DNA from 4 places in the Streptomyces sparsogenes subsp. cuspidosporus genome. Region 2 is predicted to be linked to each of the others. Evidence: riboswitches for the same ligand, from Rfam matches in the RefSeq annotation. Region 2 holds a riboswitch; each other region holds the start of a gene.

Evidence for each region. A riboswitch is a leader RNA that binds a small molecule or an ion and turns the genes downstream of it on or off. The one in region 2 is predicted to bind cobalamin.
Region 1: it holds a riboswitch for cobalamin, as region 2 does, so the genes downstream of both, ABFY07_RS08725 (prenyltransferase/squalene oxidase repeat-containing protein) here and ABFY07_RS36860 (cobalamin biosynthesis protein) in region 2, are expected to answer to the same signal.
Region 3: it holds a riboswitch for cobalamin, as region 2 does, so the genes downstream of both, ABFY07_RS23895 (ribonucleoside-diphosphate reductase subunit alpha) here and ABFY07_RS36860 (cobalamin biosynthesis protein) in region 2, are expected to answer to the same signal.
Region 4: it holds a riboswitch for cobalamin, as region 2 does, so the genes downstream of both, ABFY07_RS35030 (CbtB domain-containing protein) here and ABFY07_RS36860 (cobalamin biosynthesis protein) in region 2, are expected to answer to the same signal.

Annotation. Positions count from the first base shown of each region.
Region 1 covers NZ_BAAASD010000005.1:178,160-185,826, reverse strand. Annotated here, with positions in the region: gene ABFY07_RS08740 (ABC transporter ATP-binding protein) at 1-1,354, opposite strand, end outside; gene ABFY07_RS08735 (CbiQ family ECF transporter T component) at 1,351-2,610, opposite strand; gene ABFY07_RS08730 (SCO2322 family protein) at 2,607-3,389, opposite strand; gene ABFY07_RS08725 (prenyltransferase/squalene oxidase repeat-containing protein) at 3,389-4,708, opposite strand; cobalamin riboswitch at 4,870-4,997, opposite strand; gene ABFY07_RS08720 (TetR/AcrR family transcriptional regulator) at 5,159-5,938, opposite strand; gene ABFY07_RS08715 (TolB-like translocation protein) at 6,135-7,469, shown strand; gene ABFY07_RS08710 (RraA family protein) at 7,564-7,667, shown strand, end outside.
Region 2 covers NZ_BAAASD010000051.1:1,788-9,454, forward strand. Annotated here, with positions in the region: gene ABFY07_RS36855 (cobyric acid synthase) at 1-1,295, opposite strand, end outside; partial or broken gene ABFY07_RS36860 (cobalamin biosynthesis protein) at 1,481-2,440, opposite strand; cobalamin riboswitch at 2,565-2,764, opposite strand; gene ABFY07_RS36865 (hypothetical protein) at 2,966-3,232, opposite strand; gene ABFY07_RS36870 (inorganic phosphate transporter) at 3,245-4,492, opposite strand; gene ABFY07_RS36875 (class II aldolase/adducin family protein) at 4,851-5,567, shown strand; gene ABFY07_RS36880 (alpha/beta hydrolase family protein) at 5,738-6,871, shown strand; gene ABFY07_RS36885 (hypothetical protein) at 6,958-7,667, shown strand, end outside.
Region 3 covers NZ_BAAASD010000021.1:96,244-103,910, forward strand. Annotated here, with positions in the region: gene ABFY07_RS23870 (FGGY-family carbohydrate kinase) at 1-846, opposite strand, end outside; gene ABFY07_RS23875 (DeoR/GlpR family DNA-binding transcription regulator) at 1,059-1,868, opposite strand; gene ABFY07_RS23880 (histidine phosphatase family protein) at 1,865-2,539, opposite strand; partial or broken gene ABFY07_RS23885 (2-hydroxyacid dehydrogenase) at 2,721-3,749, shown strand; gene ABFY07_RS23890 (FGGY family carbohydrate kinase) at 3,903-5,375, shown strand; cobalamin riboswitch at 5,587-5,709, shown strand; gene ABFY07_RS23895 (ribonucleoside-diphosphate reductase subunit alpha) at 5,835-7,667, shown strand, end outside.
Region 4 covers NZ_BAAASD010000044.1:40,409-48,075, forward strand. Annotated here, with positions in the region: gene ABFY07_RS35010 (HAD-IIA family hydrolase) at 1-241, shown strand, start outside; gene ABFY07_RS35015 (hypothetical protein) at 349-675, shown strand; gene ABFY07_RS35020 (sortase domain-containing protein) at 680-1,288, shown strand; gene ABFY07_RS35025 (CbtA family protein) at 1,384-2,175, opposite strand; gene ABFY07_RS35030 (CbtB domain-containing protein) at 2,190-2,408, opposite strand; cobalamin riboswitch at 2,446-2,600, opposite strand; gene ABFY07_RS35035 (glycoside hydrolase family 6 protein) at 2,777-3,835, shown strand; gene glxA (radical copper oxidase GlxA) at 4,129-6,087, opposite strand; gene ABFY07_RS35045 (FadR/GntR family transcriptional regulator) at 6,260-6,940, opposite strand; tRNA gene ABFY07_RS35050 (tRNA-Lys) at 7,052-7,125, opposite strand; gene ABFY07_RS35055 (lytic polysaccharide monooxygenase auxiliary activity family 9 protein) at 7,350-7,667, shown strand, end outside.

The DNA of each region.
Region 1 (7,667 bases), on a different contig from region 2:
TCGGCTCGTCGAGCAGCAGCAGCGGCGGGCGCGCGGTGAGGACGACCGCCAGCGCGAGCGCGAGCCGCTGGCCCTCGGACAGGTCACGGGGGTGCGCCGAGTCCGCCACGCCGGGCAGCAGCCGGCCGACCAGCTCCCGGCAGCTCCCCGGGGCCGCGCCCGCGTCCCGGTCGGCGGCCTCGCACTCCGCCGCCACGGTGTCGGCGTAGAGCAGGTCGCGCGGCTCCTGCGGCACGAGGCCCACATGGCGCAGCAGGTCGGCGGGGCGGGTCCGGTGCGGTACGACCCCCCGGCCGCCGCCCGGCCCGGCGGCCCCGAGACGCACCGAACCGGAGGCGGGGGTGTGCATCCCCACCAGCGTGGACAGCAAAGTCGACTTTCCCGCCCCGTTGCGGCCCATCAGCGCCACCGTCTCGCCCGGGCGCACCACGAGGTCCACCCCGCGCAGCGCCTCGACCCGCCCGTGGCGCACGGCCAGCCGCGCCACCTCGGCGACGGGCTCGCCCGCCGGGAGGTCCGCCTCCCCGTCCGGGGTGTGCGGGGCCAGGCGCTCCCGCAGCGGTGCCGCCTTGCGGCGGGCGTCCCGTATGGACAGCGGGAGGGGTGACCAGCCCGCCAGGCGGCCGAGGTCCACCACGGGCGGCCGGACGGGGGAGACCGCCATCACCCCGGCCGGGTCGCCGGTCACGGGGGCCGCGCCGGGGGAGGGCAGCAGGATCAGCTGATCCGCGTACTGGACCACCCGCTCCAGGCGGTGTTCGGCCATCAGCACGGTGGTGCCCAGGTCGTGCACGAGCCGCTGGAGGACCGCCAGCACCTCCTCGGCCGCGGCCGGGTCCAGCGCCGAGGTCGGCTCGTCGAGGACCAGGACGCGCGGGTGCGTGGTGAGCACCGAGCCGATCGCGACCCGCTGCCGCTGCCCGCCGGACAGGGTCGCGATGGGCCGGTCGCGCAGCGGGGCGAGGCCGAGCAGGTCCAGGGTCTCCTCGACGCGGCGGCGCATGGTGTCCGGGGGGACGCCCAGCGACTCCATGCCGTAGGCGAGCTCGTCCTCCACGGTGTCCGTGACGAAGTGGGCCAGCGGGTCCTGGCCCACCCAGCCCACCACATCGGCCAGTTCGCGAGGCTTGTGGGTGCGGGTGTCGCGGCCCGCCACGGTCACCCGCCCGCGCAGCGTGCCGCCCGTGAAGTGCGGCACCAGGCCGGGGACGGCGCCCAGGAGTGTCGACTTGCCGACCCCCGAGGGGCCGACGAGCAGCCACAGCTCCCCTTCCGGAACGGTCAGGTCCACGCCCTGGAGGGCGGGTCGCGGCGCGTCGTCGTAGGTGACGGACACCTGCTCGAAGCGGATCACCGAGTGGCCTCCTTACCGGTGTCCTCGCTGGTGGTCTGGGGGTCCTGGGGGCTCTGGGGGTCCTGGGAGCTCTGGGGGCTCTGGGGGCTCTTGGCGTACGGGGCCCGGGCGGGCGCCGGGGCGACGAACGCCGGGAGCAGCCCGACCAGCACCCCGGCCGCGGGCCACAGGGGCAGGACCGGCGCGGTGAGCGGGACGGCGGGCGGGTCGAGGGCCTGCGGGGCGTACGAGGCCGCCCAGATCATCAGGCCCGCGACCGCCACCCCGGACCCGGACACCAGCCAGGCGCGGGCGTCCCACCGGTCGGGCCGGTAGCGGCTGCGCGCCAAGCGGCGGCCGCCCAGCCACAGCCCGCCGAGCGCGGCGGCGAGCCCGCCCAGCAGCACCGGCAGGCCGAAGCCCGCGCCACGCGCCGCCAGCAGCCCGTACGTGCCGGCGCAGACGCCGAGCAGCCCGCCCAGGGTGAGGGCGGCGGTGGCGCGGGCGACGGCGGGCGGGACCTGGGCGGTGCGGCCGTAGCCGCGCGCGTCCATCGCGGCCGCGAGCGCAACCGAACGCTCCAGCGCGCCCTCCAGGACCGGCAGCCCCACCTGAAGCAGCGCGCGCACCCCGCGGTCGGGGCGGCCGCGCAGCCGGCGGGCGGCCCGCAGCCGCTGGACGTCCGCCACCAGGTTCGGCGCGAAGGTCATCGCCACCACAACCGCCACGCCCGCCTCGTACAGCGCGCCGGGCAGGGACTTCAGCAGCCGGGCCGGGTTGGCGAGCGCGTTGGCCGCGCCGACGCACACCAGCAGGGTGGCCAGCTTCAGCCCGTCGTACAGGGCGAAGACCAGCCCCTCGGCGGTGACCCGGCCGCCGATCCGCACGCCCTGCGCCCAGCCGGGGAGGGGCACTTCGGGGAGGGTGACCAGCACATGCGTCCCGGGGATCGGCGAGCCGAGGAGCACCGCGAAGGTCAGCCGGATCGCCAGCACCACCAGCCCCAGCTTGAGGAACGCGCCGTACGAGCGGGCCCACGGTGCGTCCGTCCGGCGCACGGCGACCACATAGCCCGCGACGGCGACCAGCAGACCCAGCAGCAGCGGGTTGGTGGTGCGGGAGGCGGCCGTGGCCAGCCCCAGGGCCCACAGCCACCAGGCCCCGGCGTGCAGCGCGCCGCGGGAGTACAGGGCGTCCTTGGAGCGCTGCGCGCCACCGGAGCGCGCCGCTCGGCGCCCGGTGAGCGGGTGTCCGGCGGGCCGGGCGGCGCCGCTCATCGCCGCTGGTGGCGGCGCGCCTGCCAGACGGCGGCGGCCCCCAGCGCGACCACGGCGGCCAGACCGCCGATCAGCCCGGCCGAGGGGATGCCCCCGCCGCCGTTTCCGGTGTCCCCGCCGTGGCCGCCGTCCCCGCCACTGGTTCCGTCCCCGCCGCTTGCCCCGTGGCTGGTGGCGTCGACCTGCTCCCCGCAGCCCGTGGCGGGGTAGCCGGCGATGGCGCACAGCAGGGCGGCGGAGTTGTAGCGCAGCGGCTTCGCGACGGCCGCCAGCGCGTCCGCGGCGCTCGCGTCCTCGGCGACCCGCGCGCACTCCGTACGGGGCTTCGGCGGGGTGCGGTGGTCGGGGGCGTCGGCGGCCGTGCCGAAGTCCAGGACCACCGCGACGCGTTTGGCGCCGTCCTTCGCGGGGGTGTCCGCGCAGATCGCCTTGAAGTCGGCCGGGCCGCGCGGCCGGGCGGCGTCCCGCGAGTCCTCGCTCACGGCGAACCGGAACCCGACCGTGTCGCCGTCGCCCGGCCGGGCCGTGGCCGGGCCCTGCGTGGCGTACGTCCAGGCGTCGGCGCCCCGCTCCCGCTGCCAGAACGACCAGTAGCGATAGCCCTCGGCGTGCGCGGGGGAGGCACCGAGCGCGAGCGCGGCCCAGGCGAGGGCGGCGCAGACGAGCGCGGCCCGGGCGCGGGCGAGGGCGGTGCGGGCGGAAGTGACGCGGGCGAGGGCGGCGCGGGCGGAGGTCACGCGGGCGGAGGTCAGGCGGGCGGAGGCGGCGCGCGGGCCCATCAGAGCTGCTGCTTCTTCCGGCCGCTCAGCAGGAAGCCGATGCCGATGCCCGCCACCATGAACACGCCCACCGTCCACCAGACACCACCGACACCCCCCTTGTCGTCGTCCTTCTTCTCCCCGTCCGCGTCCTTGCCGGAGTCCGCCTGCGACCCGGACGCGGACACCGACTCCGGCTTCGGACCCGTGGCGTTCAGCCGCTGGACGAGGTCCACGCCGCCGAAGCTGCGCGGATCCGCGCCCGCCGCGTGCGCCGCGAGCACCAGCTTGCCCAGCGCCCCCGGGTCGCCCTTCGCCCAGGCCAGCGCGCCGTTCTTCTCGCTCTGCAGCCACTGCAGGGGCTTGGCGGCGGTCGCGCTGTGCTCCCCGGCGGCCAGCGCGATGATCGCGTCCGCCGTGCCGCCGAAGTCCGGCTGGTCCTTGGCGCCCGGCATCGAGGACAGCAGGTGGCGGCCGTGCTCGGCCATGGTGTCCGCCAGATACGCGGCGGCGGCCTGCCCGGCCTCCGCCACCCCGGCCGGCCTGCCGCCCCCGCCCTTGCCGTCGCCCTTGCCCTTGCCGCAGTCCAGCGGCTCGGGCGCCTTGCCGTCGTCCTTGCCCGCGGGCTCGAAGACGAAGCCCTTGCCCTGGGTGGCCAGCGCGGCGGCCGCTGTCGCCAGGTCGTTGGCCGCCGCCCCGGCCCCGCCCTTGTCCGCCGTGTACGCGAACGCCCCGCGCTCGCCCTTCTTGGCGTCACACCCCAACTGGAGGCCGAGCAGCAGGTCGTACGGGGTCTTACCGCCCTTGGCCGACTTCACCCCCTTCGGGTCCGTTCCCGTGGCCGCGAAGGCGCCGACGGCGGCGGAGGTGGAGTTGGCGTCGCTCGGACCGCCCGGGTTCATGCCCCACCCGCCGTCGTCGTTCTGGTGCTTCTTCAGCCAGGCGACGCCCTTCTCGACGGCCGAGCTACGCCCGCCGACCGCGGCCAGCGCCTGCACGGCCGCCGCCGTCGCGTCGGTGAACTCGCCCTTCTTCGGGTCGCACGCCTTGGCCGGGTCGGCCCGGTACCCGGCGAAGCCGCCGTCCTCGCACTGCTGGCCGGCCAGCCAGTCGATGGCCGACTTCGCCGGGGTGACCCCGACGGCGTCCTGGGCGAGCAGCGCGAGCGACTGCCGCCACACCCCGTCGAACTGCGGGTCCTTGGTGCCGTACAGCCCCTTCGGCAGCGCCGGGCCGGACGGCTTCGGGGAGGGGGAGGCGTCGGCGAACGCGGCGGGGGCGGCGGCCGTGCACAGGGCGGCCAGGGCGGCCAGAGCCGTGGCGCTGCGGCGTACGTTCATGGCGACGGTGCCTCTCGGTCGGTGATCTCGGCGGTGGACGGACAGCGGTACGCGGCCGCGCACGGCCGTCCACCCCGCACGCCGAGGGACGTACGACGCGATGACACCGGGCTCAGCTCCGCATACCTCGACGGTGCCGCCGCCGGACGGGCCGACGGCGGGAGCCTGCGGTGCGCCCGACCAGGTGCTCCGGCTCGTACGCCCTGCGGCACGCACAGCCCGTACTCACGGTTGCGGGTCAGCGCCGGATTCTCACCGGCTTCCCCCGATCGGACGCGGATGAAGTTTTCACGGATACTTTATCCGGCGCCGACCCGGGCCCTTCCACGGCGGTCGGGACCGCTGGGCCGGCCCCTCCGGGACGGGCCCGTACGCTCCGTGTGGGCCTCGGCCCGCCGGATCCGCTCGCCGACCGTGCCGCCGTGCGCGCGGGGGCCGGCGCGCTGCTGCTCAGAGCACCAGGCGGGGGCTGCGACTGAGGCCGAGGAGGCCGAGGAGACGGTCCATCATGTCCTCGAACAGCGGCACCGGGTCGTTGAGCGCGAAGGACATGTGGCGGTAGACGGCCAGGCAGAGCATGCCGTAGATCTGTCGCCAGCAGGTGAGCATCAGGAACACCACGCCGATGGGCACATCCAGCCCGACGACCTCGCGGTAGGTCCGCAACTGCGGCACCAGGGCCGGATCGATCTCCTCGTCGGACGGGTGCGCCAGACCCTTCTCGCGCCACAGCCGCGTGAAGAGCTGCCCGAACGTCCCGCCCAGCTCGCGCGAGATGGCCTGCGGGATGTCCTCCGCCGACGCGGCGGCCGCCTGGGGATAACCGGCCCCCATGAGCAGGTTGAACTCCGCCGGGTTGGCCATCGACCAGTCCAGCACGGAGCGGGTGGCGGCGTGCAGCCGGGCGCTGATGTCGTCGGGGTCCTGGCGCTCCACCGCCCCGCCGACCACCCGCATGAACTCCGCCATGACGTCGTCGTAGACGGCGAGGATCAGCCCGTTCCTGCCGTCGAAGTAGCGGTAGAGGGCGGGTGAGGTCACCCCGACGCTGCGCGCCACGGCGGCGACGGTGAGGCCCTCGACTCCCTCCGCGGCCGTGATCCGGCGCGCGGCGGCCTTGGCATCCCGCTCCAGCTCCGCCCGCAGCCGCTCCCGCCGCGTCAGCCCCGCCACGCGCGCGCCCCCGCCGCCGTCGTTGCCGCCGTCTTTGCCTCCGTCGGTGCCGGACACCGTCGCCTCCTCCTGCTGGTCGGGTGCGCCTCAATGATCCTTCATCGGCGGGCGGGGCCACGGGGCAGCCGACTTGCCGTGAAGAGGCGTTGCATGGTTAATACTATTCTCGCTTCTAAGGGCAGTCACGCTTGTGCTGCCCCGGCAAGGGATCGGTGCTGTCGCGGCCGTGCCGTGGGGGAAGGCGGAGAGCTGAGTGGGCAAGACGTATGGGTCCGGTACGCGCGGGTGGATCGCGGCGGCCGCCGCGACCGTGCTGGCGGTGGGAGGGCTGACCGCGTGCGGCGCGTCCGGCGACTCGGGCAAGGACTCCGGGCGCGGCGGCGTCTCGGGCGGCGGTGGCCGGGAGTCCGGTGCGGGCGCGGCGGGTTCGGCGGGGGACACGCCGGCCACGGTGCGGAAGAACCTCTCCCGGGTGGCCTCGGCCACCGGGCCGGTGATCTGCTGGGACGGAGGCGAGGACGAGGGGTGGCAGGCGGCGGCGTACGACGCCACGTTCAGCAGGCGGATCGCCGCGTTCTCCGAGAAGTCTCTGCTGCCTCGGCTGGCCGAGATAGCACGGGAGACGGGCGGCCACGAGGCCACCGTGACCAGCCTGTGCGGGGACGAGGGGGAGACCGGTGAGAGCCTGGGGGAGACCGGGGTCAGCCCGGTCTCGCCGGACGGCCGCCGCGTCGCGGTCGAGGTGGAGACGGACGACAGCGACTCCCCGTGGCACGTGGGGTGGCTGGACCTCGGCACGGGGAAGTTCACGGACATCACCAAGGCTTCGGAGAAGAAGGGGTACAGCCCGGAGAAGCACTCCGACCGGCACCCCGGCTTCGCCCCGGACGGGTCGCTGTGGTTCCTGCGGGGCTCCGACCAGTTCTTCTCGGCCGACGAGGACGGGCGCCTGTCCCCCCACCGGATCAGCCTGGCCTGTGGCCGGTCGAAGGGGGACGACGAGTACTACCGCCCGGTGAACTCGGTGGCCGTCACCTGCCCCCGCACCATCAACCCGAGCGGCAAGTACGCCGCCTCCCCCGCCACTGTCGCCGTCGGCTTCTCCTCGGTGGACGGGTTCGACCTCGACCCCCTGTCGAACGAGATCGACACATTCGGCGACGCCCCGCTCCACGGGCCGTTCAGCAACCAGGTGGTCGTGCGCGACGACGACGATCTGCGCGGCTGCACCCCCTTGGCCTGGCTCACCTCTGAGGAGCTTCTGTGCAAGGGGCCGTCCAACGACTTCTTCACCGTGCGCGTCGACCCGTCGAAGGCGAGGGAGGTCGACGCCATGCACACGGTGGAAGTCGGCGTGAAGGCAGAGATCGCCCCCGCGACGGAGAACACGATTCTCGCGATGGCCGTGTCGGCGGACCGTGAATCCCTCTACATCGCCTCCCGTGAGAACCGGGCGGGAGCCCAGGTGAAGCTGCACCGGGCCGGCCTGACGTCGCCGGGAGACCCGGAGGAGCTGGGGGCACTCCCGAAGGGGGTGGGGGAGGATTTCGCCTTCCGCACCAACTTCCAGACCGGCGACTTCCGCTGACGGGCGTCCGGCAGAGCGCATCGGGGGGCGATCATGGCGGAGGGGGCCCGGCGGGCCCCTCCCGTCCACGGGGGAAGGCAGCCCCATGACCGACCTGACCGACGCCACCGGCTTCGCGCACATCCCCCCGACCACGCTCGCCGATGTCCTCGGCCGCGCGCAGGTCATGGACATCGGCATCCGCCCGCTCTGGTCCCC
Region 2 (7,667 bases):
CCGTCCAGCAGCTCGGCGACCCCGTGGTGGATCTCGTAGCCCTCCACCCGCTCGCCGAGCGCCTCCCCGGCCGGCCGCGCCAGCGTCTTGTGCGCCGCGAAGCGGACCCGCACCGGCAGCAGCCCGAGCCCCTCGACCGTTCCGGCCCGCGACTCGACCTCGTCCTCGATGCGCTCGCCGAGCATCTGGAAGCCCCCGCAGATGCCCAGCACCGGGCGGCCCTCCGCCGCCCGCCGCGCGACCGCCTCGGCCAGCCCCCGCGTCCGCAGCCACTCCAGCGCCCGTACCGTCCCACGGGTGCCGGGCAGCACGACCAGGTCGGCGTCGGCCAGCTCCTCCGGGCGGTCCACGAACCGCACGACCACGCCGGGCTCGGCGGCCAGCGCGTCCACGTCCGTGAAGTTCGACATGAGCGGCACGGCGGCGACCGCCACCCGCAGGATGTCCGCGCCGTGCGGCGGCGCGACCACGCTCTCGCGCACCGCCCCGCGCAGCGACACCCGCAGTCCGTCCTCCTCGTCGATGCCGAGGCCGTGGGCGTACGGCAGCACGCCGAGGGTCGGGCGGCCGGTCAGGCCGCGCAGCATCTCCAGGCCCGGTTCGAGCAGGGTCACGTCGCCGCGGAACTTGTTCACCAGATAGCCCGCGACGAGCCGTTGGTCGGCCTCCGACAACAGCGCGGTCGTGCCGAAGAACGACGCGAAGACGCCGCCGCGGTCGATGTCCCCGACCACGACGACCGGCAGCCGGGCCGCCCGGGCCAGGCCCAGGTTGACGATGTCGGTGCGGCGCAGGTTGATCTCCGCGGGGCTTCCGGCGCCCTCGCAGATCACCGCGTCATGGGTGCGCCGCAGTTCGGCCAGGCACTCGGTGACGGTTCCGAGCAGCGCCTCCCGGCGCCCCGCGTGCAGCTTTTCCCCGGGGGACGCCCCCCCAGACCCCCCGAAGTATCCACGCGCGCTCAGCTCGCCCACCGGCTTGCCCAGCAGCACCACCTGGCTGCTGCGGTCGCTGCCCGGCTTGAGCAGCACGGGGTTCATCAGCGCGCTCGGCTCGACGCGGGCGGCCGCGGCCTGCATCGCCTGGGCGCGGCCGATCTCCGCCCCCTCGCGGGTGACGAAGGAGTTGAGCGACATGTTCTGCGCCTTGAAGGGCGCGACCTTGACGCCCTTACGGCTGAGCCACCGGCAGATCCCGGCCGTGACCACGCTCTTGCCCGCGTCCGAGGTCGTGCCCGCGACGAGCAGCCCGCCGCCCGGCCCGCTCCCGCCGCCCGTGCCATCCGTCCCGCTCATCCTCGATCCCTCCCCGCGGCCGAGGGCCGCGCCGTCGCCTGGCCGTACGCGCCGCCCGCGGCCCCGGGAGCCCCCAAGGACCGTGCCCGGTGAGCGAGCGCGCCATGTGGGGCGCGGGCGGCGCGTACGGGCACGCCGGGCCGCGCGGCCGTGAAGAGCCCCGTACGCGCGGCCGGGAAGAGCCCCGTACGGGCGGGCCGCAGCGCGCCGACGGCCAGCCGGGCCGCGACGGACACGCCGAGCGCCAGCGCTCCGACGCGCCGCGACAGCCGGACCGCGCGCTCGATGTCGACCGCTTCCACCGGCCGCCCGCCGGAGTTGAGCACCGGCCGGTGCTCGACGCGCCCGCCGTAGGCCAGGGTGCCACCGAGCCGTACGCCGAGCGCGCCCGCGAACGAGGCCTCCACCGGGCCCGCGTTGGGGCTCGGGTGGCGGTGGCCGTCCCGCCGCCAGGCGCGCCGGGCGCCGCGCGGATCCGGCCCGGCCAGGGCGGCGAGCACGGCGGTGAGCCGTGCGCCGGGCCAGCCGGCGAGGTCGTCGAGCCGGGCCGAGGCCCATCCGAAGCGCCGGTAGCGCGGCGACCGGTGACCCACCATCGCGTCCAGGGTGTTGACGGCACGGAAGCCCACCAGACCCGGCACCCCGGCCACGGCGCCCCACACCAGCGCGCCCACGACGGCGTCCGAGGTGTTCTCGGCGACCGATTCGACGACCGCGCGCGCGATCTGTTGCTCGTCGAGCGCCTGCGGGTCGCGCCCGCACAGGTGCGGCAGCCGCCGCCGGGCGGCGTCCAGGTCCCCGGCGGCCAGCGCGCCGCCGACGGCCCGCGCCTCCCGGCCCAGCGTGGTGCCGCCGAGCACGGCCCAGGTGGCGGCGGCGGTCAGCGCGGTGTGCGCGGCACGTGAGGGGCCAAGGGCGCGTACGACACGCGCCGTCAGGGCGGCACCCGCGGCCGCGCCGCCCGCGCACAGCGCGGTGTACAGGGCCCCGGCTCCGCGGTGGTCGCGCCACAGCAGCCGCTCGGCGGCCAGCGCGGCGGTCCCGAACGCGGCCACGGGGTGGCCGCGGCGCGGATCGCCCGTGGCGAGGTCGCCGAGGAAGCCGAGGGCGGCGCCGCACGCGTACGAGGCGTGGTCGGCACGCATCCTCAGCCCGCCGTCCCGCCCTGCCGCGTCCGGTCGTGGGGGAGGGGGAGGGGCCTCGTGGGAGGCGGCGGCATGGCGGTGCCGGGCATGGCGGTATGTCCTCACTCAGGGTCCGCGCCCTGGTTCGACGTGACCGGCGGTGAGAGTCTCCTGGCTCCCGGATCCGCGGTTCTCCCGGTCTTCCAGCCTCCGCGCGGGCGGCCGTGACTCGTAGGGCGATGGGAGAGCGCTCCCCGGTGACAGTGGCGGGACCGCGCCGGATTCTCACCGGCTTCCTCTCCTGCCGCCGTTTGGCTCCGGAAGTCCACCATGGGCCGCGAATGGCCGTCAACTCGCGAATGCCCCACCCTGCGTGAGTGTGCCGAGGCCCACACACCCCCCGACGCGACACCCCTTCCACGCCACGGCCGCCGGGCCGGACCACGCCGTGCGGCGCGGCCCGGCCCGGCGGCCGGTGGTGCTTCTCCGGATCAGGCCAGGGTCAGGTCAGGATCAGTCATCGATCAGACCGGTGTCAGGCGGGGATCAGGCCACGATCAGATTGATGCCGTACGCCACGGCCGCCGCGCACAGCGCGAAGCAGGCGTACGCGCCGAGACGCGCGGGCCCGAGGGCCGCGCCCGCCGTGGCCGAGGCGCCGGGGGTGGCGGAGGTGGCGCCCGGGCCCGCCTCCGCCGGCTGGGCCTTGCGGGAGGTGCCGAGGATGCCGAGGGTGAAGACGCCCACGAAGCCGACGGTCACCGCGAGACTGACGCCGAAGACCTGGCCGAGGGCCGCCCAGTCGATGCTCATCGCGTTACTTCCTTAGCTGGTACTGCCGGTGGCCGCGGACGCGCCTGCCGGGGTGGCGGAGGGGGTGGAGGAGACGGCGGCCACCGGCCCGGCGGGCGGCGGGGCCACGGCCTGGATGGCGGCCGTGACGACGCCCACCGGCTCGGCCGGCACGGTCTCGACCTCGTTGACGTTGGTGTGGTCCACGGGCTTGCGGCGCGAGGCCGCCCAGATCGCCGCGCAGGCGGCGACCGCGATCACGGCGACGGCGGTGACGCCCCAGTCGCCCTGGTCCGCGAGGAGCGCCGCGCCGCCCGCGACGAGACCGGCGGCGGGCAGCGTGAGCACCCAGGCGAGGACCATGCGGCCCGCGGTCGACCAGCGCACCACCCCGCCCTTGCGGCCGAGGCCCGCGCCCATCACGGAGCCGGAGCAGACCTGGGTGGTGGAGAGCGCGAAGCCGATGTGGGAGGAGGCGAGGATGACGGTCGCGGCGCCGGTCTGGGCGGCGAAGCCCTGCGGCGGCTGGATGTCGGTGATGCCCTTGCCCATGGTGCGGATGATCCGCCAGCCGCCCAGGTACGTGCCGAGGGCGATGGCCAGACCCGCGGAGACGATGACCCACAGCGGCGGGTCGGAGTCGGGGGCGATCGCGCCGCCGGTGATCAGTGCCAGGGTGATCACACCCATGGTCTTCTGGGCGTCATTGGTGCCGTGGGCGAGGGAGACCAGCGCGGCCGAGGCGATCTGCCCGGCGCGGTAGCCCTTCGCGGTCTCCTGGTCGTCGCGGCCGCGCGCCAGCCGGTAGGTGAGCCGGGTGGCGACCATCGCCGCGACACCGGCCACGATCGGCGCGGCCACGGCCGGGATCAGGACCTTCATGACGATCTTGTCGCTGTTGACCCCGTCCATGCCGACGGAGACCAGGGTGGCGCCGATGAGGCCGCCGAAGAGGGCGTGCGAGGAGCTGGAGGGCAGTCCGGCCAGCCAGGTCAGCAGATTCCAGAGGATGGCTCCGACCAGACCCGCGAAGATCACTTCGGGGCGGATCCCGGAGCCCTCGTCGATGATCCCCCCGGAGATCGTCTTGGCGACCTCCACCGAGAGGAACGCGCCGACGAGATTGAGGACCGCCGACATCGCCACGGCCGTCCGGGGACCGAGCGCTCCCGTGGAGATGGTGGTGGCCATGGCGTTGGCCGTGTCATGGAAGCCGTTCGTGAAGTCGAACACCAAGGCCGTGATGATCACGATCCCGATGAGAAGCGTGATGTGTTCCATCGAACTCCTTCGGGGGAGTGCGATCCCCGCACTTCGTGGCACGGAGCGCCACTGGGTCGCTACAGTTTGTGGTGCACCGCGAGGTGCCGGTCAGGGCTTGGCCGTCGTGTGGTCGCCGAGGTGACCGCACGAGAAGCCCCCTCCTGTGGGAGGGGGAGGAGTCACACACCCGGGCAATCCGTGCGACGGCCAACGGGTGCGCCACGACCGTAAGGACGTGGGGTGAACGGAAGGTGAACTGGGGTGGGCCCAGGGGTGACGCGTCTGTCGGGAAGGGCGGACCGATGATCCCCTGGCCCCTCCCTGATGCGTACAGGGCTGCTCGCCTGCCATGATCGGCGCCCGGAGGTGAGGGGCCATGACGAAGCCGAAGCCCACGCCCAAGCCGGGACGGGAGGCGGAGACTGCGCGATCGCCGAGGCCCGCCGGGCGGCGGGACCTGGCACAGGCCTGGGAGCGGGTGGTCGAGACGGCCCGCAGGACCGTCGCCGACGGCCTGGTCGTCGGCACCTCGGGCAATGTCTCGGCCCGGGTCGGCGACACCGTGCTGGTGACCCCCAGCGGCGTCCCGTACGACCGGCTCGGCCCGGGCGACGCGGTCGGCGTCGATCTCGACGGCCGCCAGATCCTCGGCGAGCTGGCCCCCACCAGCGAGCTGCCCATGCACCTCGCGGTCTACCGCCACACCGACGCCGCGGCCGTGGTCCACACCCACGCCGTGCACGCCACGGCGGTCTCCACGCTGGTCGACGAGGTCCCGGCGGTCCACTACATGACGGGCGCGCTCGGCGGCCCGGTGCGCGTCGCCGGATACGCGCTGTACGGCACCGACGCCCTGGCCCGCGAGATGCTCGCCGCGCTGCGCGACCGCACCGGCTGTCTGCTGCGCAACCACGGCACGGTGGTCCACGGCGCCACGCTCGACCAGGCGTACGACCGGACCGCCCAGCTGGAGTGGATGTGCCGGGTGTGGCTCACCGCCGCGGCCGTCCCCGGCCACACCCCGGCCCTGCTGTCCCCCGACGAGCTGCGGGCGGCGGCGGACAAGCTGAGCGGCTACGGCCAGCCCCGCTGAACCAGGCGCCCGCCGAGCCCGACCCCGCCGGACCGGCACCGCCCCGCCGGACCGGCACCGCCCCGCCGGGGGCGCCGGGGCCGTCCCCGGCCCGCTCGGGGAGGCGGGCGGCTCACCCGGCCGGGCCCGCCCGCTGGCCCCCGGCGCCCCGGACGACCACACTGGGAGGGATGCGCCTGCGGACGAAGGCGGTTGCGGCCGCCACGACGATGATCGGTGTCAGCGCGGCCGCGGTGGCGGCCGGGCGGTACGCCAGCGACGCTGCCCTGAAACCGAGGCCCGACCGACCCCTGCCGCACGACCCGCCGCTCACCGTGCACGCCACCGCGGCCGGCCAGATCACCCTCACCCGCAGCCTCGCCTCGCTGCGCCCCGGCACCTACGGCCTCACCGGCGCCGGATGCCACGCCGTGGTCGGGCCGGTCCTGGAGGACGCCCCGCACCCCGCGGACTGCGTGGTCCGCCGCCTGGAGCGGGTGAGCCGAGGCACCCTCGCCCCCGGCACCCGCGTCCGGTTCACCCCGCAGGTGTACACCGGCGACCCCCGGGACGCGCTCGGACTCGACCACACCGACGTGGACGTGCCCGGCGAACTGGGCCCGCTGCCCGCCTGGTTCATACCCGCCGACCGCTCCGCCTGGGTGATCACCGTGCACGGCCTCGGCACCACCCGCGAGCACCCCATGGTGGTCCTGCCGTTCCTGCACAAGCGGCAGTTCCCCGTGCTCGACCTCGGCTACCGCGGCGACCCCGACGCCCCCCGCTCCGAGGACGGCCTCGGGCACTTCGGCCGCACCGAGTGGCACGACCTGGACGCCGCCATCCGCTACGCGGTGCGCCACGGCGCGCAGAGCGTCATCCTCTACGGCTGGTCCACCGGCGCCACGATGGCCCTCCTCGCCGCCGCGAACTCCGCGGTGCGGGACCGGGTCAGCGGCCTGGTCCTGGACTCCCCGGTCCTCGACTGGCAGGCCACCCTGCGGGCCCTCGCCTCGGCCCGGCGGATCCCCTCCGCGCTGCTGCCCCTGGCGATACGGGCCGCGGAGGGCCGGGCCGCGCTGCCCGAGGGACGGCTGGTGGACGCGGTGGCCGCCGACCTGGACGGGCTGAAGGTGCCGACCCTGATCCTCCACGGCCCGGACGACACGGTCGCCCCCTGGGCCCCCTCCCGCGAACTCGCCGCCCGCCACTCCGAGCTGGTCACCCTTCACCAGGTCCGCCAGGCCCCGCACGCCGCGATGTGGAACGCGAACCCCGAGGGGTACGAGGACATGCTGGGCCGCTTCCTGACACCCCTGATGTAGAGCGAAGAGCCCCGAGAAGCGCGCCCCGGCAACCGCCGGACGGGTGCCGATTGGGCTTTCGGGCCGTCACCGGCGAGACTGCTCCCGTGACGTCCCGTACTCCGCGCGACTCCCGGCTCCGACTCGTCCGCCACCGGCCGATGGCCACGGCCCGCCGGGCCGTGCCGAACCGCGGCTCCCGACCGGCGCCCCGCCCGCCCGAGGGCACACCGCCGCCCTCGGAGCTGGCGAGACAGGCCAGGTCGGGACTCGCCGGTGCCGTACGGATCGCCCGCTGGGCCGCGAGCCGGCACGGTGTGCCGGGCGTGCTCTCCGCCGAGGCCCTGGCCGAGGCGGCCGCCGAGCTGGGGGTCTCTCCCGACCAGGCCCGGGCCGACTGGGACCGGGCCCGTCTGGTGGGCCTGATCGAGCTGCACGGCGGCACCGCCCGCCCCGGCTGGCGGCTGCGCGCCTGGGACCGCGACGACAGCGCGGTGCTGCGCGGCTGGGTCGCGCTGCTCGACGCCTGGTCCCTGGCCCGCCCGGCCCCGGCGACGGCCGAGCCCGCCGCCGTGGCGGAGGTCGTCGAGGCGCTGCCGCAGCTGCTGTCCCTGCTCCAGCTGTCGGCCGGTCCGGTGCCGGTCGCCACGCTGCTCGACATGCTCGGGCAGCGCGTCGTCGAGCTGCGCACCGAGCGGTGCGAAGTGCCGTACGGCCCGGCGGCCGCCCCCGGCCCCGAGGACCCCTCGCCCCCCGGGGAGCCGGGCGCCCCGGACTCCCCGGCCTCCCCGGCCTCCCCGGGCACCCCAGGCTCCCT
Region 3 (7,667 bases), on a different contig from region 2:
GGTGACGCCCTTGAGGACGTACGTGGTGCCGAGGACCCCGACGAACTGGCCGGGGCGGACGGCCCCGGTGGCGATCTGCCCGGCGCAGCCGTCCGTCATGCCCAGGCGCACCGGGCAGCCGACCGGCAGCCCGGTCTCGCTCGCGGCGGCGGCGCACACCGTGCCGGCCTCGGTCGCGGGTGCCTGGACCGGCGGCAGCCAGGCGGTCGGTACGCCCAGGGCGTCCAGGACCTCGGCGGGCCACTCGCCGAGGCGCGCGTCGTACCCGGTCTTGAGGGCGTGGCTCCAGTCGGTGGCGACCGGGCCGCCGGTGAGCCGCCAGCCGATCAGGTCCGGGGTGTGGAGGAGGTGGCGCGGGTCACCGGCGGGGCCCTCCTCCCCCGCCAGCCAGGCGAGGCGGCCGAGGGCCGCCGTCGGGCCGACCGCGAGGCCGAGGGCCTGCCAGCGGGGGGCGCCGAGCCGCTGGGCGCGGGCGTTGAGGTCGGCCGCGCGGCGGTCGTCGTACATGAGGGCGGGGCCGACCGGCTCGCCCGTGCCGTCCGCCAGGACGACCGTGCCGGAGGTCGCGGAGGTGGCGACGGCCACCACCTCCCGGCCGCCCGCCGGGAGCGCCGCGGTCGCCTCCCGCAGCGCGGCGGCGACGGCGGGCCACCAGGCCCGCGCGTCCTGCTCGCTGCGCCCGCCGGCGCCGCGCTGGGGCGCCGGCAGCGGGGCGCGGCCCTCCGCGACGACCCGGCCCCGCGCGTCGACGCACACCGCGCGGACCGCCGCCGTGGCGATGTCGATCCCCGCCACGACCTCGGGGGAATCCTCCACGGCCTCGGGGGAAGGGGACGCGGTGCTCATGGCGATCGGCTCCTTCGGTGCTCGGCGCGCCCGTACCCCGGGGGCAGCTCAGCGGCAGACGGGACGGACAGGGCTGGCTGGACTGGCTCGGCTGGCTGGATAGGGCTGCGCTGACCGGGCCGGCCGGGCAGCACAACGGTGGGTCTTGGAGCTCCCCGGTGCGCCCAAGACCCACCGGCCCCATGTGCGAAGTGAAGTTAACACGCGAGACGTTAAGAGCGCGCCCCCGCCGCCTTCGCCACCCTCACATCCGTGCGCTCCCGCAGCTCCGCCAGCAGCCGCCGGTCCACCCCGTCGTCCATCACCAGGTGGTCGAACTCCTCCACGGGACAGAGCCGGTGCAGGGCCGTGCGCCGGGTCTTCGACGCGTCCATGAGGAGCACCTTGCGGCTTCCCGCCGCGAGCATCGCCCGCTTCACCAGCACCACGTCCTGCTCCTGGTGGTAGGTGGTGTGCGCGTCCACCGCCGAGGTGGAGACCAGCACCATGTCCACCGACAGCGCCTCGATCGCGGCCACACAGGGCACGCCGAGGAAGGAGTCGTGGGTGTGCGAGTACTCCCCGCCCAGGCCGATCAGCCGGGTCTGCGGCACCCCCGCGAAGACCTCCTCCACCCGCCGGGCGTTGGTCACCACGGTCAGCGGCGCGGCGTCGACCAGCAGCCGGGCCAGGGCGAGGGCGGTCGTGGAGTCGTCCAGGATGATCGACATGCCGGGCTCGACCAGCTCCGCGGCGGCCGCGGCCACCGCCTCCTTCTCGGCCCGGTTCACGCCCATCCGGTAGTCCAGGCTGGACTCGAAGACCGACGACGGCAGCGCCGAGACCCCGCCCCGGAACTTCCGCAGCACGCCGAGCCTGGCCAGCTCGTCCAGGTCCCGGTGCACGGTCATGAGGCTGACGCCGGTCAGCTCGGCCAGCTCGGCCGCGGTGGCGGTGGAGTGTTCGAGCACGTACTCGGTGATGGTCTGCCTGCGGGCGGCCTGGGAGCGGGGCGGGACGTCGGACGCGCCGGTCGTGGTCATGGGGCGGATTCTCCCCCACGAGCCGCGCCACCGTCCCCCGTACCCGCGCGCCCCTCGGACAGGTCCCCCGTGGGCACGTTCAGCGACCGCAGCGCCGTCCGCTCCCCGGCCACCTGGATCTCGCTCACCGCCGCGTTGTCCAGGCGCGGGAAGACGTGCCGGTAGCGGCCGACGGGGATGCCCAGCAGGGCGCACAGCGCCATCCGCAGCAGGGAGTTGTGCGCCACGACCAGCACCGTGCGGTCCGGGTGCGCGGCGGCCAGGCCGCGCAGCGCGGCCGCGGCGCGCGTCGCCGCGGCGCCGGGCGGCTCCGAGCCGGGGAACGCGCCCGCCTCCGCGTCCGCCCTGAAGGCCCGCACGGCCTCCGGGTCCTCCGCCTCCATCTCGGCGATGGTGCGGCCCTCGCCCCAGCCGAAGTCGACCTCGCGCAGGTCCTCGACGACTTCGGGGACGAGGCCGAGCGCGTCGGCGGCGGGGCGCGCGGTCAGCCGGGCGCGGCTCAGCGGGGAGCAGGCGACCGCGTCCACCCCGCGTTTCGTCGCCCAATGGGCGAGCGCTTCCGCTTGCCGGAATCCCCGTTCCGTCAGGGGGACGTCCGAGATGCCGGCGTACCGGTTCTCCGCGTGCCACACCGTCTCGCCGTGGCGGACGAGCAGTAGACGAGCCGTCACAGGTAGTTCCTCTCCTCGGACCGTGCCCTCGAGGACCGTGCCCTCGAGTCGCAATGGCGCGCGAGCCGACGCACGCGCCATTGCTTTGTCACGTCAACGATGTTAAATCTAGCGTCGCCTCTGTGATGGAACGCCGATCGCCGAACTCCGCCGACCTCGTAACGCCGAAGAAAGGCCACCCATGCGCGTCCTCGCCGCCGGAGACCACTTCGTACGCCCCGACCTCATCATCGCCGCGCTCCGCGACGAGCCGGGACTCGCGGACGTCGATGTCGCCGAGCTGACGCTGCCGTGGCCACACGAGCCCTTCGGGCCGGTGGGCGGCCCGGCGAGCCGGGTGAACGAGGCCAGCGGCACCGAGGAGCAGCTGATCGAGGCGCTGGCGGGGGCCGAGGTGTGCGTGACGCAGATGGCGCCGTTCACCGCCGAGGTCTTCGCCGCCCGCCCCGAGCTGCGGATGGTCGCGGTCTCGCGCGGCGGCCCGGTCAACGTCGACCTGGCGGCGGCCACCCGCGCGGGCGTCGCCGTCAGCTTCGCGCCCGGCCGCAACGCCACCGCCGCCGCCGAGTTCGCCGTCGGCATGATGCTCGCCGCGATGCGCCGCATCCCGACCACGGACGCCGAGCTGCGCGCCGGCCGCTGGCGCGGGGACTTCTTCGCGTACGAGGAGAGCGGCATCGAGCTGGACGGCGCGACCGTCGGCCTGGTCGGCTACGGGGCGATCGGCCGGATCGTCGCCCGCGTGCTGCGCGCCTTCGGCGCCCACGTGCTGATCGCCGACCCGTACACCGACCCCGAGGCCGCCCGCGCGGACGGCGTCGAGCCGGTCGGCCTCGACGAACTCCTCACCCGCTCCTCCGTGGTGAGCCTGCACGCCCGCCTCACCCCCGAGACCAAGGGGCTGATCAACGCCGACCGACTCGCCCTGATGCGCCCCGGCGCGGTCCTGGTGAACACCGCGCGCGGCGGCCTGCTGGACTACGCCCCGCTGCCGGACGCGCTGCGCAGCGGCCGCCTGGGGGCCCTCGCCCTCGACGTGTACGACATCGAACCGCCGCCCGCCGACTGGCCGTTGCACTCCGCGCCCAATGTCGTCACCACCCCGCACCTCGCCGGCGCCACCCGGCAGACCGCCCACCGCGCGGCCACCATCACCGCCGCCGAGGTCGGCCGCTACGCGCGCGGCGAGAAGCTCGCGCACCCGGCGAACCAGCCGGCTCCCGGAGCTGGTGGCGCGGAGCGCAACCGAGCCGCTACAGTACGTGTCGCGCCATCAGGCGCCGGTCAGGGCTTGACCGTCACGAGGCCGTCACGGCGGCCAAGTGAGAAGCCCCCTCTCTCGGGAGGGAGCGGAGTCACGAGCATCGTCCTCGGAGTCGATGTTGGCACCTCCGTCACCAAGGCCGTGGCTTTCGGCCGGGACGGCAGGTCACTGGCGGCCGCGAGCCGCCGCAGCCGGCTCACCCGCCTGCCCGGCGGGCGGGTCGAGCAGGACCTGGAGGACGTGCTGCGCTCGGTCGCCGAGGTGGTCCGCGAGGTGACCGCCGCCCTGGCCGCGACGGGCCGTGCGGCCCCGGTCGCGCTCGCCCTCACCGGGCAGGGCGACGGGCTGTGGCTGCGCGACGCGGCGGGCCGCGCCGTGCGCCCGCCGATCTCCTGGATGGACGGGCGGGCGGGCGACACCGTGGCCCGCTGGGGCGAGGACGGCACGATCCGCGAGCTGTACCGGCTCACCGGCTCCGGGGTGTTCCCCGGCTGCCACGCGCCCCTGCTGCGTTGGCTGGCGGACCACGAACCGGAGGCGCTGGCGCGCGCCGAGGTCGCGGGCTACTGCGTGGACGCGGTGGCCCAGCGGCTCACCGGCGTGATCGGCGTGGACGCCTCGGACGCCTCCATGCCTTTCATGGACGTGACCACCCGCCAGTACGTCCCGAAGGCCCTGGAAGCGTGCGGAATCGCCGAACACGCCCGGCTGCTGCCGCCGCCCGCCGCGCCCGGCACTGTCCTGGCGCTGGACGAGGCGGGCGCGCAACTGCTCGGGCTGCCGGCCGGACTGCCCGTCACGGCGGGCCCGTACGACCTCCCGGCCTGCGCGATCGGCAGCGGGGTCGAGGAGGCCGGGGACGGCCTGCTGATCGTCGGCACGACCCTCGCCAGCCAGGTCCTCACCGACAGCGCCGTGATCGACCCGGCCGCCGACCCGGCGGGCATGTGGCTGTGCACGCCCGACCGGGACCGCTGGCTGCGCGGCATGCCCGCCATGGTGGGCACGGCGGCCCTGGAGTGGGTCCTGGAGTTCACCGGCGCCACCACCGCCGACCTGGACGCGCTGCTCGCCGGGAGCCCGCCGGGGGCGCGCGGGGTGACCGCCCTGCCCTTCCTCTCCGACGCGGGCGAGCGGGCCCCGTTCGTCGAACCGGCGGCCCGGGGCCGGCTGGACGGCCTGACCCTCGCCGCGACCCGCGCGGACGCCGTACGGGCCGCCTGCGAGGCCGTCGCGTACGCCGCCCGCCACTGCCTGGAGGCGGCGGGGCTGAGCGCGAGCCTCGCGGCCTGCGGAGGCGGCACCCGGTCCGCCGCCTGGACCCAGCTGTTCGCGGACGTCCTCGGGCGGCCCGTGCGCCTTCCCGACGAGCCCGAGGTGGGGGCGCGCGGCGCGGTCGCGGTCGCCTGGCGCGCTCTCGGTGACCCCGTGGACGCGGCACAATGGCGAGCCGATTCGCGTACTGTCGTACCGGACCCGGAGCGTGCCGAGACCTATGAGCGCGGCTACGCCGACTACCGGGCCCGGCTGGCCCGCGCCCTCACCGAGTGGCGGGCGACGACGCCCGCTTGAGGCACCCCCGGCACCGCGCCAGGCGGCCTCGCCAGGCGCCCGCGCCAGGCCCGCGCCGGGCCGCCAGACGGCCGCGCCACGGGCGTGCCGAGGCCGCCTGCAGAGCGCGCGTAGACCGCGCCAAGTCCGGCACTGAATAGCACATTCGTACGAAACACTCCACCTCACGACACAACATGTGGGGGCAGGTGCGCCCGCCACCACAAGATGTATGCTCATGCTCGCTGTCGCCGCAGGGGAATCCGGTGCGAATCCGGAACTGTCCCGCAACGGTGTACGCGTACGCTTTTGCGTACCCGCGAGTCCGAGGACCTGCCGACGGCCGTCTCATACGTCCGGGCCTCGCGGGTTGGGCCGGTGGACGCTGCGCGGTATGCCGTCCGCAGTTTCGGCATGCCCGTACGCGCCCATCGCGCCCCTTCCCGCCCGGCCCCAAGCCGAGCGAGGGAGAGCACTTCAGTGACCATCGCGCCCGCCGATCCGGTTTCAGAGGCAGCGGCTGCACAGGCAGCGGAGGACGCGCCCGGGACCGCCCTGCTGCGGACCCTGACCACGCTCACCGCCGACCTGCCCGCCACCGACCCCGGCAAGGTCGCGGCCGCCGCCCTGCGCGGCCGCCATCCCGGCTCGGACGAGGCGGAGTTGCGCACCCTCGCGACCGAGGCGGCGGCCGGCCTGATCGCCGAGGAGCCGGAGTACTCGAAGCTGGCCGCGCGGCTGCTCACCCTCGCCATCCGGGAGGAGGCGGCCGGGCAGGGAGCGGTCTCCTTCTCCGCCTCGGTGGCCGTGGGGCACCGCGAGGGCCTGATCGCGGACGGCACGGCCGAGTTCGTGACCACCCACGCCGCCCGCCTGGACACCCTGGTCGAGCAGGCGCTGGCCGACGGCGCCGACGACCGCTTCGGCTACTTCGGGCTGCGTACGCTCCACAGCCGCTACCTGCTCCGCCACCCCCTCACCCGCCAGGTGATCGAGACCCCGCAGCACTTCCTGCTGCGGGTGGCCTGCGGGCTCGCCGAGGACCACTCGACGCGCGCGGTGGACGACGTGGCCGAGCTGTACCGGCTCACCAGCACGCTGTCCTACCTGCCCAGCTCCCCCACTCTGTTCAACTCCGGCACCCGCCACCCGCAGATGTCGTCCTGCTACCTGCTGGACTCGCCGCTGGACGAGCTGGACTCGATCTACAACCGCTACCACCAGGTCGCGCGGCTCTCCAAGCACGCGGGCGGCATCGGCCTGTCGTACTCGCGCATCCGCGCCCGCGGTTCGCTGATCCGCGGCACCAACGGCCACTCCAACGGCATCGTGCCGTTCCTGCGCACCCTCGACGCCTCCGTCGCCGCCGTCAACCAGGGCGGCCGGCGCAAGGGCGCGGCCTGCGTCTACCTGGAGACCTGGCACGCGGACATCGAGGAGTTCCTGGAGCTGCGGGACAACACGGGCGAGGAGGCCCGCCGCACCCACAACCTCAACATCGCGCACTGGATCCCGGACGAGTTCATGCGCCGGGTGGAGGCCGACGCCGACTGGTCGCTGTTCTCGCCGGTCGACGCGCCCAAGCTGGTGGACCTGTGGGGCGAGGAGTTCGACGCCGCGTACCGGAAGGCCGAGGCGGAGGGCCTGGCCGTCAAGACCGTCCCGGCCCGCCAGCTCTACGCCCGGATGATGCGCACCCTGGCGCAGACCGGCAACGGCTGGATGACCTTCAAGGACGCCGCCAACCGCACCGCCAACCAGACCGCCGAGCCCGGCCGGGTCGTGCACTCCTCCAACCTGTGCACCGAGATCCTGGAGGTCACGGACGACGGTGAGACGGCCGTGTGCAACCTGGGCTCGGTCAACCTGGCCGCGCACCTGGGCGAGGACGGCCAAATGGACTGGGAGAAGCTGGACGCGACCGTCCGTACCGCCGTCACCTTCCTCGACCGCGTGGTGGACATCAACTTCTACCCGACCCAGGAGGCCGGGGCGTCGAACTCCCGCTGGCGGCCGGTGGGGCTCGGCCTGATGGGCCTCCAGGACGTCTTCTTCCGGCTGCGGCTGCCCTTCGACTCGCCCGAGGCCGAGCGGCTGTCCACCCAGATCTCCGAGCGCATCATGCTCGCGGCGTACGAGGCGTCCTGCGCGCTCGCCGAGCGCCACGGCCCGCACCCGGCCTGGTCCGCCACCCGCACCGCGCGCGGCGTGCTGCATCCGGACCACTACACGGACGCGGTGGCGACCTGGCCCGAGCGGTGGCAGGCGCTGCGCGAGCGGATGGCGAACTCCGGCATGCGGAACTCGCTGCTG
Region 4 (7,667 bases), on a different contig from region 2:
CTTCGTCGGCAAGCCGAACCCCCTGATGATGCGCGCCGGGCTGAACGCCATCGGCGCGCACTCCGAGACCAGCGCGATGATCGGCGACCGCATGGACACCGATGTGCTGGCGGGTCTCGAGGCGGGCATGGAGACCTTCCTGGTGCTCACCGGGGTCACCCGGCCCGAGGAGGTCGACCGGCACCCCTTCCGGCCCTCCACGGTCGTGAACTCCATCGCGGACCTGGTGGAGCGGGTCTGACTCCGGCACCGGCCGGCGGCGTCTGACCCGTACGGAGCAGCCGGGAGCCGCAGCGGATGCGGCTCCCGGCGGCGCGCGTGAGCCTCGGTGGTGTCAGGAGGTTCACCATGCGCCCGCTCGCCCTCACGCTCCGTACGGCCGCCTGCGCGGCGGCGGTGGTTCTGGCCGCCGCCGGCCCCGCCGGCGCGGACCAGGAGGACGCCGCCCCCGCACGCCACGCCCCGGCCCGATCCGCTCCCGCGCACGCGGGGCCCGCGCGTCCCGTCCCCGTGCACCGCGCCCACTCGGGCACCGCGCCGGCCGACGCCGCGACGCGCGACGACTTCGGCGGGGCCGAGGCGTACGGACTGGCGCTCTCCGGGGGCACGGCGATGGCCGTCGCCGGGCTCGCGGTGCGCCGCCGCCGTTGCCCGGCCGGACCGGCGGCGGGCTGAGGCGGTGTCCGGGAAGGGCTCCGGCCGGGTGGGCCGGCCGCTCGCCGGGGTGATCTGGGCGGCGCTGCTGCTCGGGCTGTGGGTGTGGGGCCACGACGCCGTGGAGGGACTGGGCGGCGCGGTGCCGATGACGGGGGACGTGGCGGCGGCGGGGCGCCCCCCGACGCATCCGCTGCCGCGCGCCCACCGCCCCCTGCCCGCCCTGCCCTCCGCGCGGCCGCGGGGCGTGGTCGTCGAGTCGGTGGGGCTCGCGGCCCCGGTGGTCGCGGGTGCGGAGAGGGGCCGCTACGGGGTCGGGGGCTGGCACTGCGCCGGGGCGCGGCCGGGTGCCTCGGGGGCGTCGGTGCTGGTCGGGCCCGCCGACGGCGGGGTCCTTCGCCGCCTCGGCGGGGTCAGGCGGGGGGACGCGGTGCGGGTGTTCCGGGCGGACGGGACGGTCGCCGAGTTCACCGTCGAGGACGTCGCGCTGGTGACCGCCGAGCGTCTCGACGCCCGGCGGGTGTACGGGGCGCGGGCCCGGGGGCGGGCGGAGCTGCGGCTGGTCGCGGGCGGCGGGCCGCGCGGCGCGCGGGTGGTCGTGTCGGCGTATCTGACCGGGAGCCGGCGCATCTGACCCCCGCGCATTCCCCGCGCATTCCCCCGCGCATCTGACCGGGCCGGGCCCTGAGGCGGGGTGAGCCGTGCCCACCCCGCCTCAGGGCCGGGGGATCACACGGCGCTGGGGACCGGGTCCGGCCGGTGCCCCGCCGCCCGGCGCTCGCGCAGCGCGCGCAGGCCGAGCGCGCCGAACGTGGCGCCCAGGGCCGCCCACAGCACGGCGTGGGAGGCGAGCGAGAGCATCCGGAAGTCCCACAGCAGCGTGCCCTCGACGGGCACCGGGTCGGGGTTGTCGGGAAGGGCGAACAGGGCGAGGAGCACCGCGACGAGGGTCCCGGCGACCGCCGTCTGGCAGACGGCGGGGGCGCGGCCCGCCGCCGTCAGCCGGGTGTGCACCTGCCAGGCGAGCACCATGCCGAGGGCGCCGATCACCACCGCGGCGACCCACATCAGCTGGCGGTCGCCGACCGTGCCCGCGTCGCCGACCCCCGGGGGGTTGGCCGGATAGCGCAGGCCCGGCAGCAGTGAGAGCCCGGCGAAGCCCGCCGCGGCGAGCGCGATCGCGCGGGGCCAGGGCCGGGCGGAGGCGTCGGAGCGGCGGTGGACGAGCGCGTGCGCGACCGCGAAGAAGACGCCGAGCGCCAGCCCGACGACCACCGTGGTGACGACGAGACCGAAGTGCTGGGTGCCGCGGGAGAACAGCTCCTCGTGGTGCTTGACCGCCGCGGCCGCGGCGGCGTGCGAGTGCTCGCCCTCCTGGCGTTTCTCCTCCAGCCGGATGGCACGGTCCATCAGGGGCTCGGCCAGCAGCAGGGAGAACAGCCCGGCGGCGAGGCCCGCGAGGCCGCCCGCCGCCAGTCCGCGCCGGAGCAGGGGAAGTACGGGGACGTGGCCGTCTGCCATGGTGCCGGACCCGGTCAGTGGCAGGGGGCACCGAAGAGGTGCCGGCCGTCGTGCGAGAACTCGTGCAGGTAGTCGCCGGTCGCCGAGATCAGCGAGCCGTTGTCGATGAAGACCGCGTACAGCGCGATGAGCGCCAGGACGACCGCGCCCGCCGCGATCAGCCAGTCGCGGGTGCGGACGGTGGCGGCCGAGACGGCCGCGGGGTCGGTGTGCCGCGCAGTGTGCAGGGACATCCGCTCTTGCCTCCTTGTGGGGTTTCCACGCCCCTCGCAGGAAGGAGGACGACGGGCCAGTTCCTGACTCCCGGAAGCGCGGCGCGCCCGCGCGCGCTGACTTCCGGTCACAGTGGCGGGACCGTCCCGGAGTCGCACCGGGTTCCTGTGTGCCGTCGCCTCGATATGTGGACTTGTCGCATCGGAGAGTCCCAGTCGGATGAGTGCCTGTCAACCGGGCGAAATCCCGCGAAGGGCTGTGGACAACCGCACCGGGGTCGGTCTGGTGTGTAAGCATGGTTTCCATCGGTCTTGAGGGTTTCGACCGGTCTTGTCCTACCCGGGGCTTGAGGGGTGAGCCCCCGGAGCGTGCACCCAAGGGGGAGTGGATGTACGGGAGTCACACCGGCCGCCGGCGCGAGGCCGTGCGCGGCGGGGCGGCCCGGGGCGGGGCCGTGGTGGGGGCGCTGCTGTCGCTTCTGGCGCTCTCCGGCTGCTTCGGCTCGTCGTCCTCCGACCGCGAGGAGGAGGCGATCGCCGCCGCCAGGCCCGCTCAGCGGCCCCGGAATGTCATGCCGTACTGGGTCAACCCGGACGGCAGCGCCGCCCGGCAGGTCGCCGCGTACCGCAGGAAGGGGGACGACGAGGAGGCGCGGCTGATACAGCGGATCGCCGAGCAGCCGGTCGCCGAGTGGCTGGGCGTGGACGACCCGGAGGGCCAGGCGCGCGGGTTCACCGAGGCCGCCGCCGCGGAGGAGCGGGACGCGCTGCTGGTCTTCTACAACATCCCGCACCGCGACTGCGGGCAGTACTCCAAGGGCGGCGCCGCCGACGGCGACGCGTACCGCGCCTGGCTGGACAAGGCGGTCAGGGGCATCGGCGACCGGGCCACCACGGTGATCCTGGAGCCCGACGCGCTGCCGCACGCGGTGGATGGCTGCACGCCCAAGCGGTTCCTCGAGGAGCGGTACGACTTGCTGACCGGGGCCGTGGACAAGCTCAAGGGCCTGCCCCGCACCAAGGTCTACCTGGACGCGGGGAATCCGCACTGGATCAAGGACCCGCGCCGGATGGCCGAGCCGCTCAGGCGCGCGGGGCTGAAGAAGGCCGACGGCTTCGCGCTCAACATCGCCAACTACCAGACCACCGGGGACAACAAGGTCTACGGCAAGAAGCTCTCCGCCCTGGTCGGCGGCAAGCCCTTCGTGATCGACACCAGCCGCAACGGCAAGGGCCCGGTGCCCGGCAAGGAGGACCCGGAGGCCTGGTGCAACCCCAAGGGGCGGGCGCTGGGCGAGACGCCGACGGTCCGCACGGGCGATCCGGCGGTCGCGGCCTACCTGTGGATCAAGCGTCCGGGCGAGTCGGACGGCACCTGCAAGGGCGGCCCCCAGGCCGGCCGGTGGTGGCCGCGGTACGCGCTCGACCTCGCCCGTAACGCCACCTAGGGCCCGTCTTCAAAGGGGGCGCCCTGCTCACGACGCCGCAGTGACATCAGCCGCTGCCGCGGCGGGCGGCACCTCGCTGTGTTGTCGGAGTCGCCCGCCACGCCGCGGTAGCGGCATATTGACCGCAGCGCCCAGTACGAGGGCGATCCTCCGCCTTGCGATGCTCCCCCAGCTACCGCTGGGAGGTGCCCCCTGCACCAGACGCCGCTCGCGGCCGGACGCCCCCTTTGAAGACGGGCCCTAGCGCCGCATGACCCCGACAGCCGGGCTGTCGGGGTGTCCGGCTGCCGCGGTCAGTGCTTGGCGGCGCCCCGGGAGGCGGGCACCTTCACCCAGACCGCCTTGGAGGGGATCCCCTCGTCGTCCACCACCGTGAGCATGTACCACCCCGGCGGGACCAGCGACGGGTCGTCCGGGATCCTGACGCCGACGCTGTCCCCGCTGGTGATGAAGTCCACCGCGATGGACCGCTGCTCGACATTGGTCACATGCGTGAAGGAGCCGGGGCGGATCAGCCGCACCCGCTGGATCGCCGAGGCGTTGTGGGCCCGGTAGGTGGCCGTCGCCCCGCGCCTGAGGGTCCGGGGAGCGCCGTCGGCCAGCGCGGGCCGTGCGCCGCGGAACAGGTACGGCGGGGTGTACAGGTCGATCTGCTGCTGGAACCTGCCCGGCTTGGTGTTGGCGTCGTCGCTGAACAGCGAGTCGGAGCCGAAGGTCATCACCCGGCCGTCGGGCAGCAGCAGTGCCCCGGAGTGGTAGTTGCGGCCCACCAGCGGGTCGGCCACGCCGCGCGAGGTGTTGGTCCTGGGGTCGTAGATCTCCGCCAGCAGCACATTGCTGCCGCCGCGCCCCCGGTAGTCGCCCGAGCCGTTGGTGGTCAGGACGGTGTCGTCGGGGAGGATGACGCTGCTGGGGTAGCGGACCTTCGCGTACAGCTTCGGCCCGTCGCGGAAGCGCGGCCGGTCCTCGTGCAGGTCCACGACGCGGGTCTTCGCGGTGGACTCGGGGTCCTCGCCGACGCCCCCGCCGCCGAGCACCATGTAGCGCTGCTCCTGGGCCGGGGGCAGCAGCACGGACATCGAGGTCTCCAGGACGTCCGGGTCGCTGATGCCGGGCACGGTCCTGAACGCGTTGGTCTTCAGGTCCCAGACGCCGGGGGTGCGGCCCTTGTCGTCGGGGCCGTATCCGGCGTTGGAGCCGGTGTAGAAGATCCGGCCGCCGTCGGTGAGGAAGAGCGCCGGGTAGGTGGGGAAGAACCGCTGCTTGGGCAGGTACTTCCAGGTGTTGGTCCGGGGGTCGTAGATCTCGTTCTTCCCCGGTACGACCTGGCCGATCTCGTCCAGGCCGGAGACCGAGAGCACCCGGCCGTCCTGGAGGGTGGTCAGGGTCGGGTACCAGCGGGCCTCGTGCATCGGGTCGACCGGGACGTACCGCTCGGCGACGGGATCGAACTCATAGGCGTCCTTGATGCCCTGGAAGTCCTTCTTGTCGAAGGACAGCTTCTGTGCGATGCCGTAGAAGTTCTGCCGGTCCTTCCCCCGCAGCCCGTGGATCCGGTAGTTGTCCTCGGTGCCGGTCTGGTACCGCTTCCCCTTGCGCAGCGCCTCGACATAGACCCGGACGGTGCTGGCGGTCACGGTGACCTTGCCGGTCTTGCGGTTCTTGGTCTTCTTGGCGCGCGGGACCAGGACCGGGTCCTTGGACTCGAAGGTCTTGCCGTTCTTCCTGCCGGTGAAGCGGGTGCCCGCCGGGAACGTCTTGGGCTTGTCCGGGTTCTCGTTGTGGACGAACATCAGGCCGCCGGCCTTCTCCACATCGCCCTTGAGCTTCTCGTAGCGCTGGGTGCCGCCCGCCACCAGCAGCTTTCCGTCCGGCAACTGGGTGTGTCCGGCGCAGAAGAGGTCCTCGGGCGTCGGGATGTTCCGGTACGTGTTCTTCTCGGGGTCCCACAGGACGCTCCGGAAGGACTTGGCGGCGAAGTTCCTGGCGTTGTTGCCGGAGCCCGCGACCAGGAGCACCTTGCCGGTGTGCAGCAGGGCGGCGTGGATCGTGTTGATCCGGTACTCCTCGGGGACGTTCACCACGTCCCAGTGGCCGTTCCTGGCCTTGTACTCCGGCTGATTGATCTCGTAGTGGTGGTACTTGTCCGAGCTGAAGCGGTAGAGGGCCGGTCCGTTCATTCCGGCCAGCACGAGCACGGCCGCCGCACCGATCCCGAAGCGGCGGGTGCGGCGACTCGGTCGGTACTTCACGTCTTATCGTCCCCCAAGGTAGGGCAAGTGATGTCCAAACGGTCATCGCTGGACGACTGTGGCCCAAGTGGGAGGAAGAGGCGAGCGACCCGCCGAAGGCGGCACGGGAAGAAGCCGAAGACGGCCGGGAAGAAGCCCGGGAGGGCCGGGAAGAAGGGGGTCGGGCGACGGGTCAGTCGTGGTGGGGGGAGCGCAGCCGCTCCCGGATGTCGCCGAAGTGATCGCGGACGGCGGCCTCGGCCCGTACGACATCGCCGGCGCGGACCGCCTCCAGGATCTCCCGGTGCTGCCGGCAGGTGACCTTGGGGTCGGCGTGCAGATCCACCAGATCGGTGCGCACCCGGTGGAAGGCGTCCCAGAACGCCTCCAGCACCTCGCTGAGCAGCAGGTTGTCCAGGCCGCGGTGGAGGGCGGCGTGGAAGGCCCGGTCGGTCTCGGCGCGCACCGCGCCCTCGGCGGCCTCCGTCTCCATCCGCTCGACCAGGGCGTCCAGCTCGGCCAGGTCGGCCGGGGGTATGCGTCCGGCCAGCCGCGCGATCAGCCCGGTCTCCACCGCCTCGCGCAGCTCCAGCAGTTGCAGCAGGCTGTCCTCGCCGCGGTAGTGGCCGGCGACGGTGCGGAAGAGCAGCCCCTCGATCATCGGCGCCATCGACATGGGCCCGACGTAGGTGCCGAAGCCGTGCCGGATCTCCACGATGCCCATGGCCTGGAGCCCCTTGAGGGCCTCGCGTACGGAGTTGCGGCTGACGCCGAACAGCTCCATCAGCTCGGTCTCGGTCGGCAGCGGGGCGCCGGACGGCAGCCGCTGGTCGATGATCAGGCGCTTGATGCGCTCCTGAATGTCGCTCGCCATGCCGCGAGTGTGCGCCGCCACAGCCACCTCCGATCGGGCCAGCTTAGCGCCAGAACGCGACAGGGGTTTCTCGGTGAACCGAGAAACCCCTGGTCAGTGGCGTAAGCCAAGTGCGCCGCCAGGGACTCGAACCCCGGACCCGCTGATTAAGAGTCAGCTGCTCTAACCAACTGAGCTAGCGGCGCCTGCTGACGGATGAATCCTACCCGACCTTCGGGGGTGCTCCTGACCAGGCGGCCCGGCCGGGTCCCGGGGGCGGTTCGCGGCTCCCGGGGGCGCTTCAGTGGTATGGACAACTCAAGGGATTGGTATGGACATGACCATGAAAGTCCGGCTAGTCTGCGGCTTGGTCTAGACCGCACTGCACTCGGCTCACCGAAGCACTCCCCCACGTCTTCAGGAGCGAAGCATGCGCAAGAAGATCAGCGCCGCCCTCATCGGCATCGGGCTCGCGGCGGTTTCCGTCCTCACCACCAGCGGCAGCGCCTCGAGCCACGGCTACACCGACTCGCCCATCAGCCGCCAGAAGCTGTGTGCCAACGGCACCGTGGCCAACTGCGGCGAGATCCAGTGGGAGCCGCAGAGCGTCGAGGGCCCCAAGGGCTTCCCCTCCGGCGGCCCGGCCGACGGCACCCTCTGCGCCGGCGGCAACAGCCGGTTCGCCCAGCTGGACGACCCGCGCGGCGGGCAGTGGCCGGCCACCAAGGTCAGCGCCGGGCAGAGCTAC